DNA from 4 places in the Kitasatospora sp. NPDC036934 genome. Region 3 is predicted to be linked to each of the others. Evidence: riboswitches for the same ligand, from Rfam matches in the RefSeq annotation. Region 3 holds a riboswitch; each other region holds the start of a gene.
The links. Region 3 has a riboswitch for cyclic di-AMP ahead of ACZ7BZ_RS05220 (transglycosylase family protein). Riboswitches for the same ligand answer to the same signal wherever they lie in the genome.
Positions count from the first base shown of each region.

Region 1 (2,189 bases), 190 kb from region 3:
GTCAACTCACCCGGCGCGCACGGGATTGAGCACAGGGGCCTGAACGCAAGAACCGGCAGCCGTTTCGACCACGCGGTGGTCGAAACGGCTGCCGGCCCATGAGAGCGGCTGGTCCTGGGGGCTAAGCGGGCCCGGCGGCCACGGTCAGCGGTAGACGCGCACGTAGTCGGCCGCGAAGGTGAGCGGGGTGGTCCCCTGCGGCGCGGGGTGGTACTTCCCGGCACACACCGAGAGGTTGAGGATCAGGTACGCCGAGAAGTTGGCGCCCACGCCCTTGTTGTCCGAGTACACCTTGACGCCGTTGACGTACCAGTCCACCGAGTTGGCGCCGTAGTAGGTGCCGATGGTGACCCACTGGTCCTTGGCGACGGCCTTGGCGTCGGTGTAGTACTCGGGGTTGCTCGGGTTGATGTGGTTGGTCAGCTCCAGCAGGTTCGGGTTGTCCGGGTGGTACTCGAAGGAGTCGATCTCCCCGTTGCCGTTCTTCCAGGTCCACAGGGCGGGCCAGGCACCGGTGCCCGAGGGCATCTTGACCCGGGCCTCGGCGTAGTCGCCGGTCTTGACCTGGAAGCCCTCGGTGGAGCCCTCGGTGGTCAGGAAGCCGGTGTTCCAGGACTGCTGGCCGTTCTCCAGGGTGGGCCCGCCCGGGGTGGCGGTGAAGGTGGCGACGCCGTTCGCGACGGTGACGTTGTTCTTGTTCAGCCAGTCGAGCTTGTTGTCGTCCGGGTTGTGGTTCCCGTACTTGTACGAGGTGCTCTTGTCGCCGACCCAGCGCTGACCCCAGTCGATCGGGCTGTTGAACTCGTCGGACCAGGTCAGCGACTTGCCGGCGACCGGGGAGGACGGCGCGGGCGTCGTCGGAGTGGCCGTGGCGGTCGGTGCCGTGGTGGGCGCCGCGGTGGGCGTCGCCGTCGGTGCCGTGGTGGGCGTCGTGGTGGGCGCCGTCGTCGGGGACGGGGTCGGCGTGGACGTACCGGTGGCCGCGACCACCAGCTGCTGCGAGGGCAGGTTGTGCCAGGTGCCGCCGAAGTCCTGCCAGAAGCCGAACTGGGTGTACGTCCCGGCCGGCAGGGCGCGCGCACCGCTGGTGAAGTTGAGCCCGGTCGGGCATATCTGCACGTTGGTCGCGTTCCCCGGGAAGTCCAGGTTGGTGCCGCGCGCGTCGCGGACGCCGACGCCGACCGTCTTGGCGGTGAAGCAGGACGAGGAGTGCAGGCCCAGCGAGGCGGTGGCGGCCCGGCCGGCGACCATGGTGGCCGGAGCGAGCCGGTCCTGGGTGACGGTCGGGGCGGTGGCGGCCTGGGCGCCAGCGACGGACGGCAGCCCGAGCAGGCCGGCACCGCTGATCGCGAGCGCCCCGGTGGCGGCGAGGGCGGCATTGCGGCCGCGGTGGGTCGGACGGGCGTGGCGGGGGGCGCGACGGCGCCCGGCAGGCTGGTGCATGGGGGGTCCTCTGCGACGCCTGCGAGGTGAGCTGTCGGATTCGGGCTGCAGTTGCCCGGCCGCCTGTGGAGCGGCTTCACCCCTAGCCACGGTCCGCACGCTGATGCGTACGGACCGGGCGCTGACCTTGGTTCCCCCGCTCCCGTCCGCTGTGGTGCTCGAGTGCCGGCCGGCGGGTGGACAGGACTCGGCGTCCCGGCGGCGGGGTCCGCGACAGCGGACGACGGTTGCAGGCTAGGCAGGCCGTCCGTGAACGGACAACCTGATCGGGCCGGTTGTCGCACAGCTCACAGTGGTGTCGATCAACGACGCTGCGTGGTGGCCGAGTTGATCAACCTCGCGACCGTGGCCGGGCGATCAGCCGGGCCAGTCGGCCACCTGGCCCCCGGCCGCCGGCGACCAGGCCGGCTCCAGGCGGTTCAGCCCGGTGAGCAGCCGGGTGCCGCCGACCGTCGCGATGCCGCTGGTGTCCAGCGCGCTCGCGGTGAACACGATGCCGTCGCTGGGCCCGCGGTCCTCGTCCAGCACGCCCGGGATGTCCGCCGACGCGCCCGCCAGAAGGTGGGTCGGCACCGAGGCAGGGCTCCCGGCCCGCCGGAGCGGCGCGATCAGCGAACCGGGGTGGTGGCGGACCGTGCCGTGGCGCGGGGCCGCCCGAGTCCGACCGATCGGATAAATTGGAACCCTGGCGTTTTCCGCGGTGCACAAGTGCACCGAGCCCAGACCACACGGTCCGTCCCGCACTC
Region 1 is NZ_JBVJQR010000003.1:209,864-212,052, forward strand. It holds gene ACZ7BZ_RS06035 (glycoside hydrolase family 16 protein) at 145-1,443, opposite strand; cyclic di-AMP (ydaO/yuaA leader) riboswitch at 1,465-1,583, opposite strand; gene ACZ7BZ_RS06040 (hypothetical protein) at 1,801-2,016, opposite strand.
Region 1: another riboswitch for cyclic di-AMP. It lies ahead of ACZ7BZ_RS06035 (glycoside hydrolase family 16 protein); the one in region 3 lies ahead of ACZ7BZ_RS05220 (transglycosylase family protein).

Region 2 (2,189 bases), on a different contig from region 3:
AACTCGCGCCGGAGCCGGGACCGGCCGAGATCGACGCGTACCTGGCGCAGCTGCCGCCGGAGTGAGCTGCCGCGAAGGCCCCGGACGCCGGTGGGCGGTTTCCAGGGGCCTTCGGCGGTGGCTACGGGGTGAGGCCGCGCTGCTGGAGCCAGGTCTCCGGGTCGACCGGGGCGCCGCCGTCGGGGCGGACCTCCAGGTGCAGGTGCGGGCCGGTGACGTTGCCGGTCGCGCCGACCTTGCCGATCTGCTGGCCGGAGGTCACCTTGCCGGAGCCCTTGATGATCGAGGAGAGGTGGCAGTACCAGATCTCGGTGCCGTCGGGCAGGGTCTCGACGATCCGGTAGCCGTACGAGCCGGACCAGCCGGCCGAGGTGATGGTGCCCTGGCCGACCGCGAAGACCGCGGTGCCGGTGTCGGCGGCGAAGTCCAGGCCGGTGTGCAGGTGGGCCCAGTAGCGGGCGCTCTGGCCGTAGTGGGCGGTGAGGTTGTAGTCCTTCACCGGCAGGGTGAGGGCGGCGGCCTTGGCCCGCTCGGCCTCGTCGGCGGCGCGCTTGGCCTCCGCCTCCTTGGCGGCGGCCTTGGCCTCGGCCTCCTGGGCGGCCTGCAGCCGGGCGCCCTCCTCGGCGGCGGTGCGCTGGCTGTCGGCCTGCTGCTGGATGCGGGCGGCGAGCGCGAGGCCGGGGTCGGCGGCCAGGGCGACCGGCGACTCGTCCGGGGCCTCGACGGCGGGCGCGGCGGCCGGGGTCGCGGAGGCGAAACCGGTGGCGCCCAGGGTGGCGGCGACGGCGGTGACGCCGAGCAGCGGGGAGGCTCCGCGGGTCTGACGCGGCATCCGGTGGCGGTTGGCCTCGGCCTCCGGGGCGAATGCCTCCGGGCCGTCCGGGCCGGGGTGGTCGAGGAGCTGGGTACCGGCTGCGGGGCCGGCCGGGTGTGCCGGGGTGTGCGTCGACGCCACGGAGGCGCGCTCCTTTCCTTCCTTCGCGCCTACCGGGTTAGCTGACGGGTTCGGAGCAGGAAGGTCTCCTACGGCCGGGCCGGGGCCCCGCCGATTCACCCCAAGGAACGTGGTTCCCCGGCTCCCTGACCTGCCCGGAGGCCGGCCGGTGGGATTAGGCGACGGCGCACGGTGCCGTCTGGGTACGGCGTTGACGACCGCGCTGCGTTATCAAACGTTAATCCTAGGACGCCCTGATTCCAAGCCATCCGTCCGGGACTGCTGGGGAACAGGTGATCGGTCGTCAACGAACGGCCCTTCGTTCGCCAGGCCCATCTGAGTACTCCTACTCATGTGCGAGCGGCCCGCCCCGTCGCATCCTGGCGCCATGAACGCACCGATGCAGTCACGGACCACGGCCGCGTACTACGTCCAGGCCGTCCTCTCCTTCGCCGTCTCCGGCACCGCCCTCGCCGCCGGGATCGCCTACCTGCCCGTCGGCGGCTGGACCCGGGCCTTCCTCGGGATCGGGCTCCTCTACACCGTCACCTCCACCTTCACGCTCGCCAAGGTGATCCGGGACCGGCAGGAGTCCTCGGACACCGTCGCCCGGGTCGACCAGGCCCGGCTGGAGAAGCTGCTGAGCGAGCACGACCCGTTCAGGGTCGAGGGGGTCTGAGCGGAGCGGACCCGGGAAGGGCCCTTGACGGCTAAGGCTATTAGCCTTAGCTTTATGGCTATCGGAAGCAATCGCCAGCACCGAGCGAGCCAGCGGAGGCCCACCATGACCGGCACCACCCCGAGCACCCAGTACCTCGACGTCCCCGGCGGCCGCCTCGCGTACGACGACACCCGACAGGGCGACGGCACCCCCGTCGTCCTGCTCCCCGGGATGCTCGACTCCCGCCGCGCCTACCGGCACCTGCACCCGCTGCTCACCGCCGCCGGCCACCGGGTCATCACCATGGACCTGCGCGGCTTCGGCGAGTCCTCCATCGTCTGGGACGACTACGGCCCGGCCGCCGTCGCCACCGACGTCCTCGCCCTGCTCGACCACCTCGGCATCGAACGAGCCGTCCTGGTCGGCCAGTCCTACACCGGCGCGACCGTCGTCAAGGTCGCCGGGGACGCCCCCCAGCGGGTCGCCGGGATCGCCCTGATCGACGCCTTCGTCGAACACCGGACCAACGCCCTCATGCGGGGCGTCATGGTCGCGATGGGCGCCGCCATGGTCCAGTGGCCCGGGGTCTGGGGC
Region 2 is NZ_JBVJQR010000035.1:26,479-28,667, forward strand. It holds gene ACZ7BZ_RS33835 (hypothetical protein) at 1-65, shown strand, start outside; gene ACZ7BZ_RS33840 (M23 family metallopeptidase) at 122-955, opposite strand; cyclic di-AMP (ydaO/yuaA leader) riboswitch at 968-1,126, opposite strand; gene ACZ7BZ_RS33845 (YiaA/YiaB family inner membrane protein) at 1,323-1,613, shown strand; gene ACZ7BZ_RS33850 (alpha/beta fold hydrolase) at 1,719-2,189, shown strand, end outside.
Region 2: another riboswitch for cyclic di-AMP. It lies ahead of ACZ7BZ_RS33840 (M23 family metallopeptidase); the one in region 3 lies ahead of ACZ7BZ_RS05220 (transglycosylase family protein).

Region 3 (2,189 bases):
CGCTCGACGTGCCCGGCTCGGTCGCCGCCGCCGTCAACCACCTCAAGGAGACCGGTTCCCAGCGCCCCGCGCTGGCCCCGCTCGTGATCGGCCCGGAGGCGGACTCCGAGCTGCTCGCCACGGCCGCCGAGGAGACCGGCTGCCCGTCGGCGGCGCCGCTGGGCGCGTACCCGACGGTCGGCCAGCTGATCGCCTCCACCTACCTGGCCGCGCTGCCCACGCCGACGGCGGAGGAGCTGGCCGAGGCCGAGGCGGAAGCCGCCGCCACCGCCGCGGCCGGTGAGGGCTCCCGCCGCGCCCATGCGGCCGCCGAAGGGCCCCTGGAAGGCTGACGGACACCTCCCCGTACGACCCGGCGGAACGCCCGCCGCAGAGCCCGCGACCGCCCGTCGCGGCACTCGCACCACCGAAGGGCCCGGAACGACTGCGTTCCGGGCCCTTTCGACGTGTTCGGATCGCCCTACAGGAGAGTTAAGCGGGCAATACGACGCAATGTCCGTTCTGGTGCCATTTGTCGATGAATTGTCGGCGCGCCGTCCAGCACTCGATTCGCCGTCGCTCCCCCGGCGCGCGGGAGCGCCCCCGTCACGCTCCAACGCTCCGTCACTTCATTCCTGAGACGCAGCCAGTTATCGCGATCCACTGCTAATTTGCAAGAAAACGATCATTTACGATCATGAATTTCGAGCCTTTTGGCGTTTCCCGCTAAACCGTGATGTGCGTCACAGGTATTTGCAGTTTTAACTTACGTCTGCATAACGTGCTCCCCGTTCGTGACCACACGGACCCAGTTCATCCGCGACGCCGAGTCCTGCCGTCGGATGTCCTGGCAGCGCGAAAACGCATCACGGCAGGAGCGGGGGAACCACAGGTAAGTCGCCCTAGACCGTTTTCCGGAACGGTCCAGGGCTAGGGGTGAAGCCGCGCCCACAGCGCGGCCGGGCAACTCCAGCCCGAATCCGACAGCTCACCTCGCAGGCGTGGGAGAGGACCGCGTCTTCATGCTGCCTTCCAACGGCAACCGCCTGTCCAGCCGCACCCGTCGCGTGATCGCCGCCCTCGGCGTCGCCGGCGTCGGCCTCACCGTCCCCTGCCTGACCACCGGCACCGCCAACGCCGCCTCCGTCGCCACCTGGGACAAGGTCGCCCAGTGCGAGAGCAGCGGCAACTGGAGCATCAACACCGGCAACGGCTTCTTCGGCGGCCTGCAGTTCACCTCCAGCACCTGGGCCGCCTTCGGCGGTACCGCGTACGCCCCGCAGGCCAACCAGGCCACCAAGGACCAGCAGATCGCCGTCGCCGAGAAGGTCCTCGCCTCGCAGGGCCCCGGCGCCTGGCCGGTCTGCTCGGTGCAGGCCGGGCTGACCAAGGGCGGCGCCGCCGCCGCGGTCGACACCTCGGCCGGCTCCACCGCCGCCAAGCCGGCCACCAAGCCCGCCCAGGCACCGACCCGGGCGGCGACGCCCGCCAAGCCGGCCGCGCCCGCCCAGGACCAGGCGCAGACCTCGGGTGACTCCGCCTCGTCCGCCGACTCCTCCGCCAACAGCAGCTGGGCGCAGAAGCGTCAGGCGCAGGCCCAGGGCGGCAGCTACACCGTCGTCGACGGCGACTGGCTGTCCTCGATCGCCACCAAGCACAACGTCCAGGGCGGCTGGCAGCGGCTGTACGACCTCAACCGCAGCACCCTGACCGACGGCCCGGACACCATCTACCCGGGCCAGCAGCTGACCTTCGGTGACGGCGGCTCGGCCCAGGCCGACCAGTCCTCCACCGCCACCACGTCCGGCTCGGACTTCGCCTGGTTCGACCGCTCGAAGAAGTCCGGCCAGGCCGCGAACGGCGGTGCCGTGAACGCCAAGCCGATCGACCAGGGCACGTCCACCGCCTCGAAGCCGGCTTCCAAGCCCGCCTCGAAGCCGACCGCCCAGGCGCAGACCCCGGCCCCGGCCCAGACCGCCACCGGCAGCATGGCCGCGGCCGTCTCCTTCGCCCAGTCGAAGATCGGTCAGGCGTACGTCTACGGCGGCACCGGCAACGGCGGCTGGGACTGCTCCGGCCTGACCCAGGCCGCGCTGCGCGCCGCGGGCATCAACATCCCGCGCGTCGCCGCCGACCAGGCCGCCGCCAGCACCCACGTCTCGCTGGACAGCCTGCAGCCGGGCGACCTGCTGTTCTGGTCGAACAACGGC
Region 3 is NZ_JBVJQR010000003.1:15,131-17,319, forward strand. It holds gene ACZ7BZ_RS05215 (sirohydrochlorin chelatase family protein) at 1-332, shown strand, start outside; cyclic di-AMP (ydaO/yuaA leader) riboswitch at 832-994, shown strand; gene ACZ7BZ_RS05220 (transglycosylase family protein) at 1,002-2,189, shown strand, end outside.

Region 4 (2,189 bases), on a different contig from region 3:
ACTCGTCCCGGCTCTCCGGGACGTAACGGGAGGTCACCGCGATGACGGCGGCGGCCAGCGGCAGGTTCAGCAGGAAGATCCAGCGCCAGCCGGGGCCGTCCACCAGCCAGCCGCCGAGGAAGGGGCCGACGGCGGCCGACACCCCGCCCAGGCCGGACCACAGGCCCACCGCCGCCGAGCGGTCTTCCGGGTGGAAGACGGCCTGGAGCATGGCGAGCGAGCCCGGGGTGAGCAGCGCCCCGCCGATGCCCTGGACGGCGCGGCCGGCGATCAGCACGTGGATGGTCGGGGCGGCGGCACAGGCCGCGGACGCGGCGGCGAACCAGACCACGCCGATCAGGAAGACCCGGCGCCGGCCGTAGCGGTCGCCGAGGGCGCCGCCGAGCAGGATCAGGCCCGCCAGGGTGAGCAGATAGGCGTTCAGGGTCCATTGCAGCGAGGCGAGGGAGGCGCCGAGGTCGGCGCCGATCCGGGGCAGGGCGACGTTCACCACGGTGCCGTCGAGCATCGCCATGCTGGAGCCGAGCACCGTTGCCAGGAGAACCCAGCGACCCTGCCCGGTGCCCAGGCGCAGAGTGCCTGCTTGAGAGGTGGTCACGGGGCAGATCCTGGTCCGACGGGGTGTACGTGACAAGGGTCACCGGGTGGTGTGTCGGTCGGTGGCGGTGCGTGAGCGAATGGTCGCGTCGCGGTGGGGTGGTCGGCGCAGGGTGGTGGATCAGTGGCGCCGGGTGAATGGATTGTGCACGCACGGTGTGCTGGATCATTCGGAGGGTGACCATGGCGGCGGGGGTGGTTGCGGATTCAAGAGATCGACATTGCTTCACCTGAACGGATGAGTTTTAGTTCAGCGACCGCCCGGCCAGTCCGGACGGATCCACCGGGTGGAACGCCGAGTCCTGCCGCTGCCCGGTGGCTCGAACCGAACTCTGTACGGCAGGAGCGGGGGACCCACAGGTAAGTCGCCGGACCGGAGTTCGCGCCTTTTCAGCGCGCGGACGACCAGGACCGGCTTGGGGTGAAGCCGCGCATGAGCGGCCGGGCAACTCCAGCCCGAACCCGACAGCTCACCTCGCAGGCGTCGGAGAGGAAAATTCCATGCCTGCACAGGCTCGTCGTATCGCCCTGCCCCGTGCCGCCCGCATCGGCATCGCCACCGCCGTCACCGGCGCCTCGTTCGTCCTGCCGCTCGTGACCGCGATGAGCGCCCAGGCGCACACCGCCCCGGCCGCCGCCACCGCTTCGGCGGCCTCGCACGAGGCCGCTCCGGCCGCCTCCGCCACCGGCGCTTCGGTGGCCGGCGCCTCGGCCACCGGTCAGGAGAGCTACCGCGTCGTCAGCGGCGACACCCTCTCGAAGATCGCCGACGCCAAGCACGTCGACGGCGGCTGGCACGCGCTGTACGAGCAGAACCGCTCGGTCGTCGGCGCCAACCCGAACCTGATCTTCCCGGGCCAGCAGCTGGCCCTCGCCGGTCAGGCCGGCCACGCCGGTCAGGCCGCTGACGCTGCGAAGCCCGCCGCTCCGGAGAAGCCCGCCAAGCCGACCGCTCCGGCCACCCAGGACGCCTCCGCCGCCGCGGACACCCAGCCGCAGGTCCGGACCGAGGCCGCCAAGCCGGGTGCCCAGCTGCAGACCCAGGTGCAGACCGCCGCCCCGGCCCAGGCCGTCACGGCCGCCCCGGTCGCCGCCACCTCCGGCTACGTCGCCCCGCTGGCCAACCCGGTGCTGGGCGAGGCCTACGGCGTGGCCGGCTCGATGTGGGCCTCCGGCCACCACACCGGCCAGGACTTCGTCGCCTCCACCGGCACCCCGCTGCGCGCCGTCGCCAACGGTGTCGTGGTGAAGGCCGGCAACGGCGGCGCCTACGGCAACGAGGTCGAGATCAAGCTCGCCGACGGCAAGTACGCCCAGTACGCGCACCTGTCCTCGATCGGCGTGTCGATCGGTCAGACCGTCACCACCGGCCAGCAGCTCGGCCTCTCCGGCGCGACCGGCAATGTGACCGGCCCGCACCTGCACTTCGAGATCCGCACCGGTCCGGAGTACGGCTCGGACATCGACCCGGTCGCCTACCTGCGGGCGCACGGCGTCGCGCTCTGACCCGCCTGCTCCCTGCCGCAGGACTGTGAACCACCGCTGATGCGGGGCGAATCGACCGCCCGGGATGGTCATGTCGGGTGACCGCT
Region 4 is NZ_JBVJQR010000022.1:36,568-38,756, forward strand. It holds gene ACZ7BZ_RS28645 (MFS transporter) at 1-598, opposite strand, end outside; cyclic di-AMP (ydaO/yuaA leader) riboswitch at 911-1,096, shown strand; gene ACZ7BZ_RS28650 (M23 family metallopeptidase) at 1,099-2,103, shown strand.
Region 4: another riboswitch for cyclic di-AMP. It lies ahead of ACZ7BZ_RS28650 (M23 family metallopeptidase); the one in region 3 lies ahead of ACZ7BZ_RS05220 (transglycosylase family protein).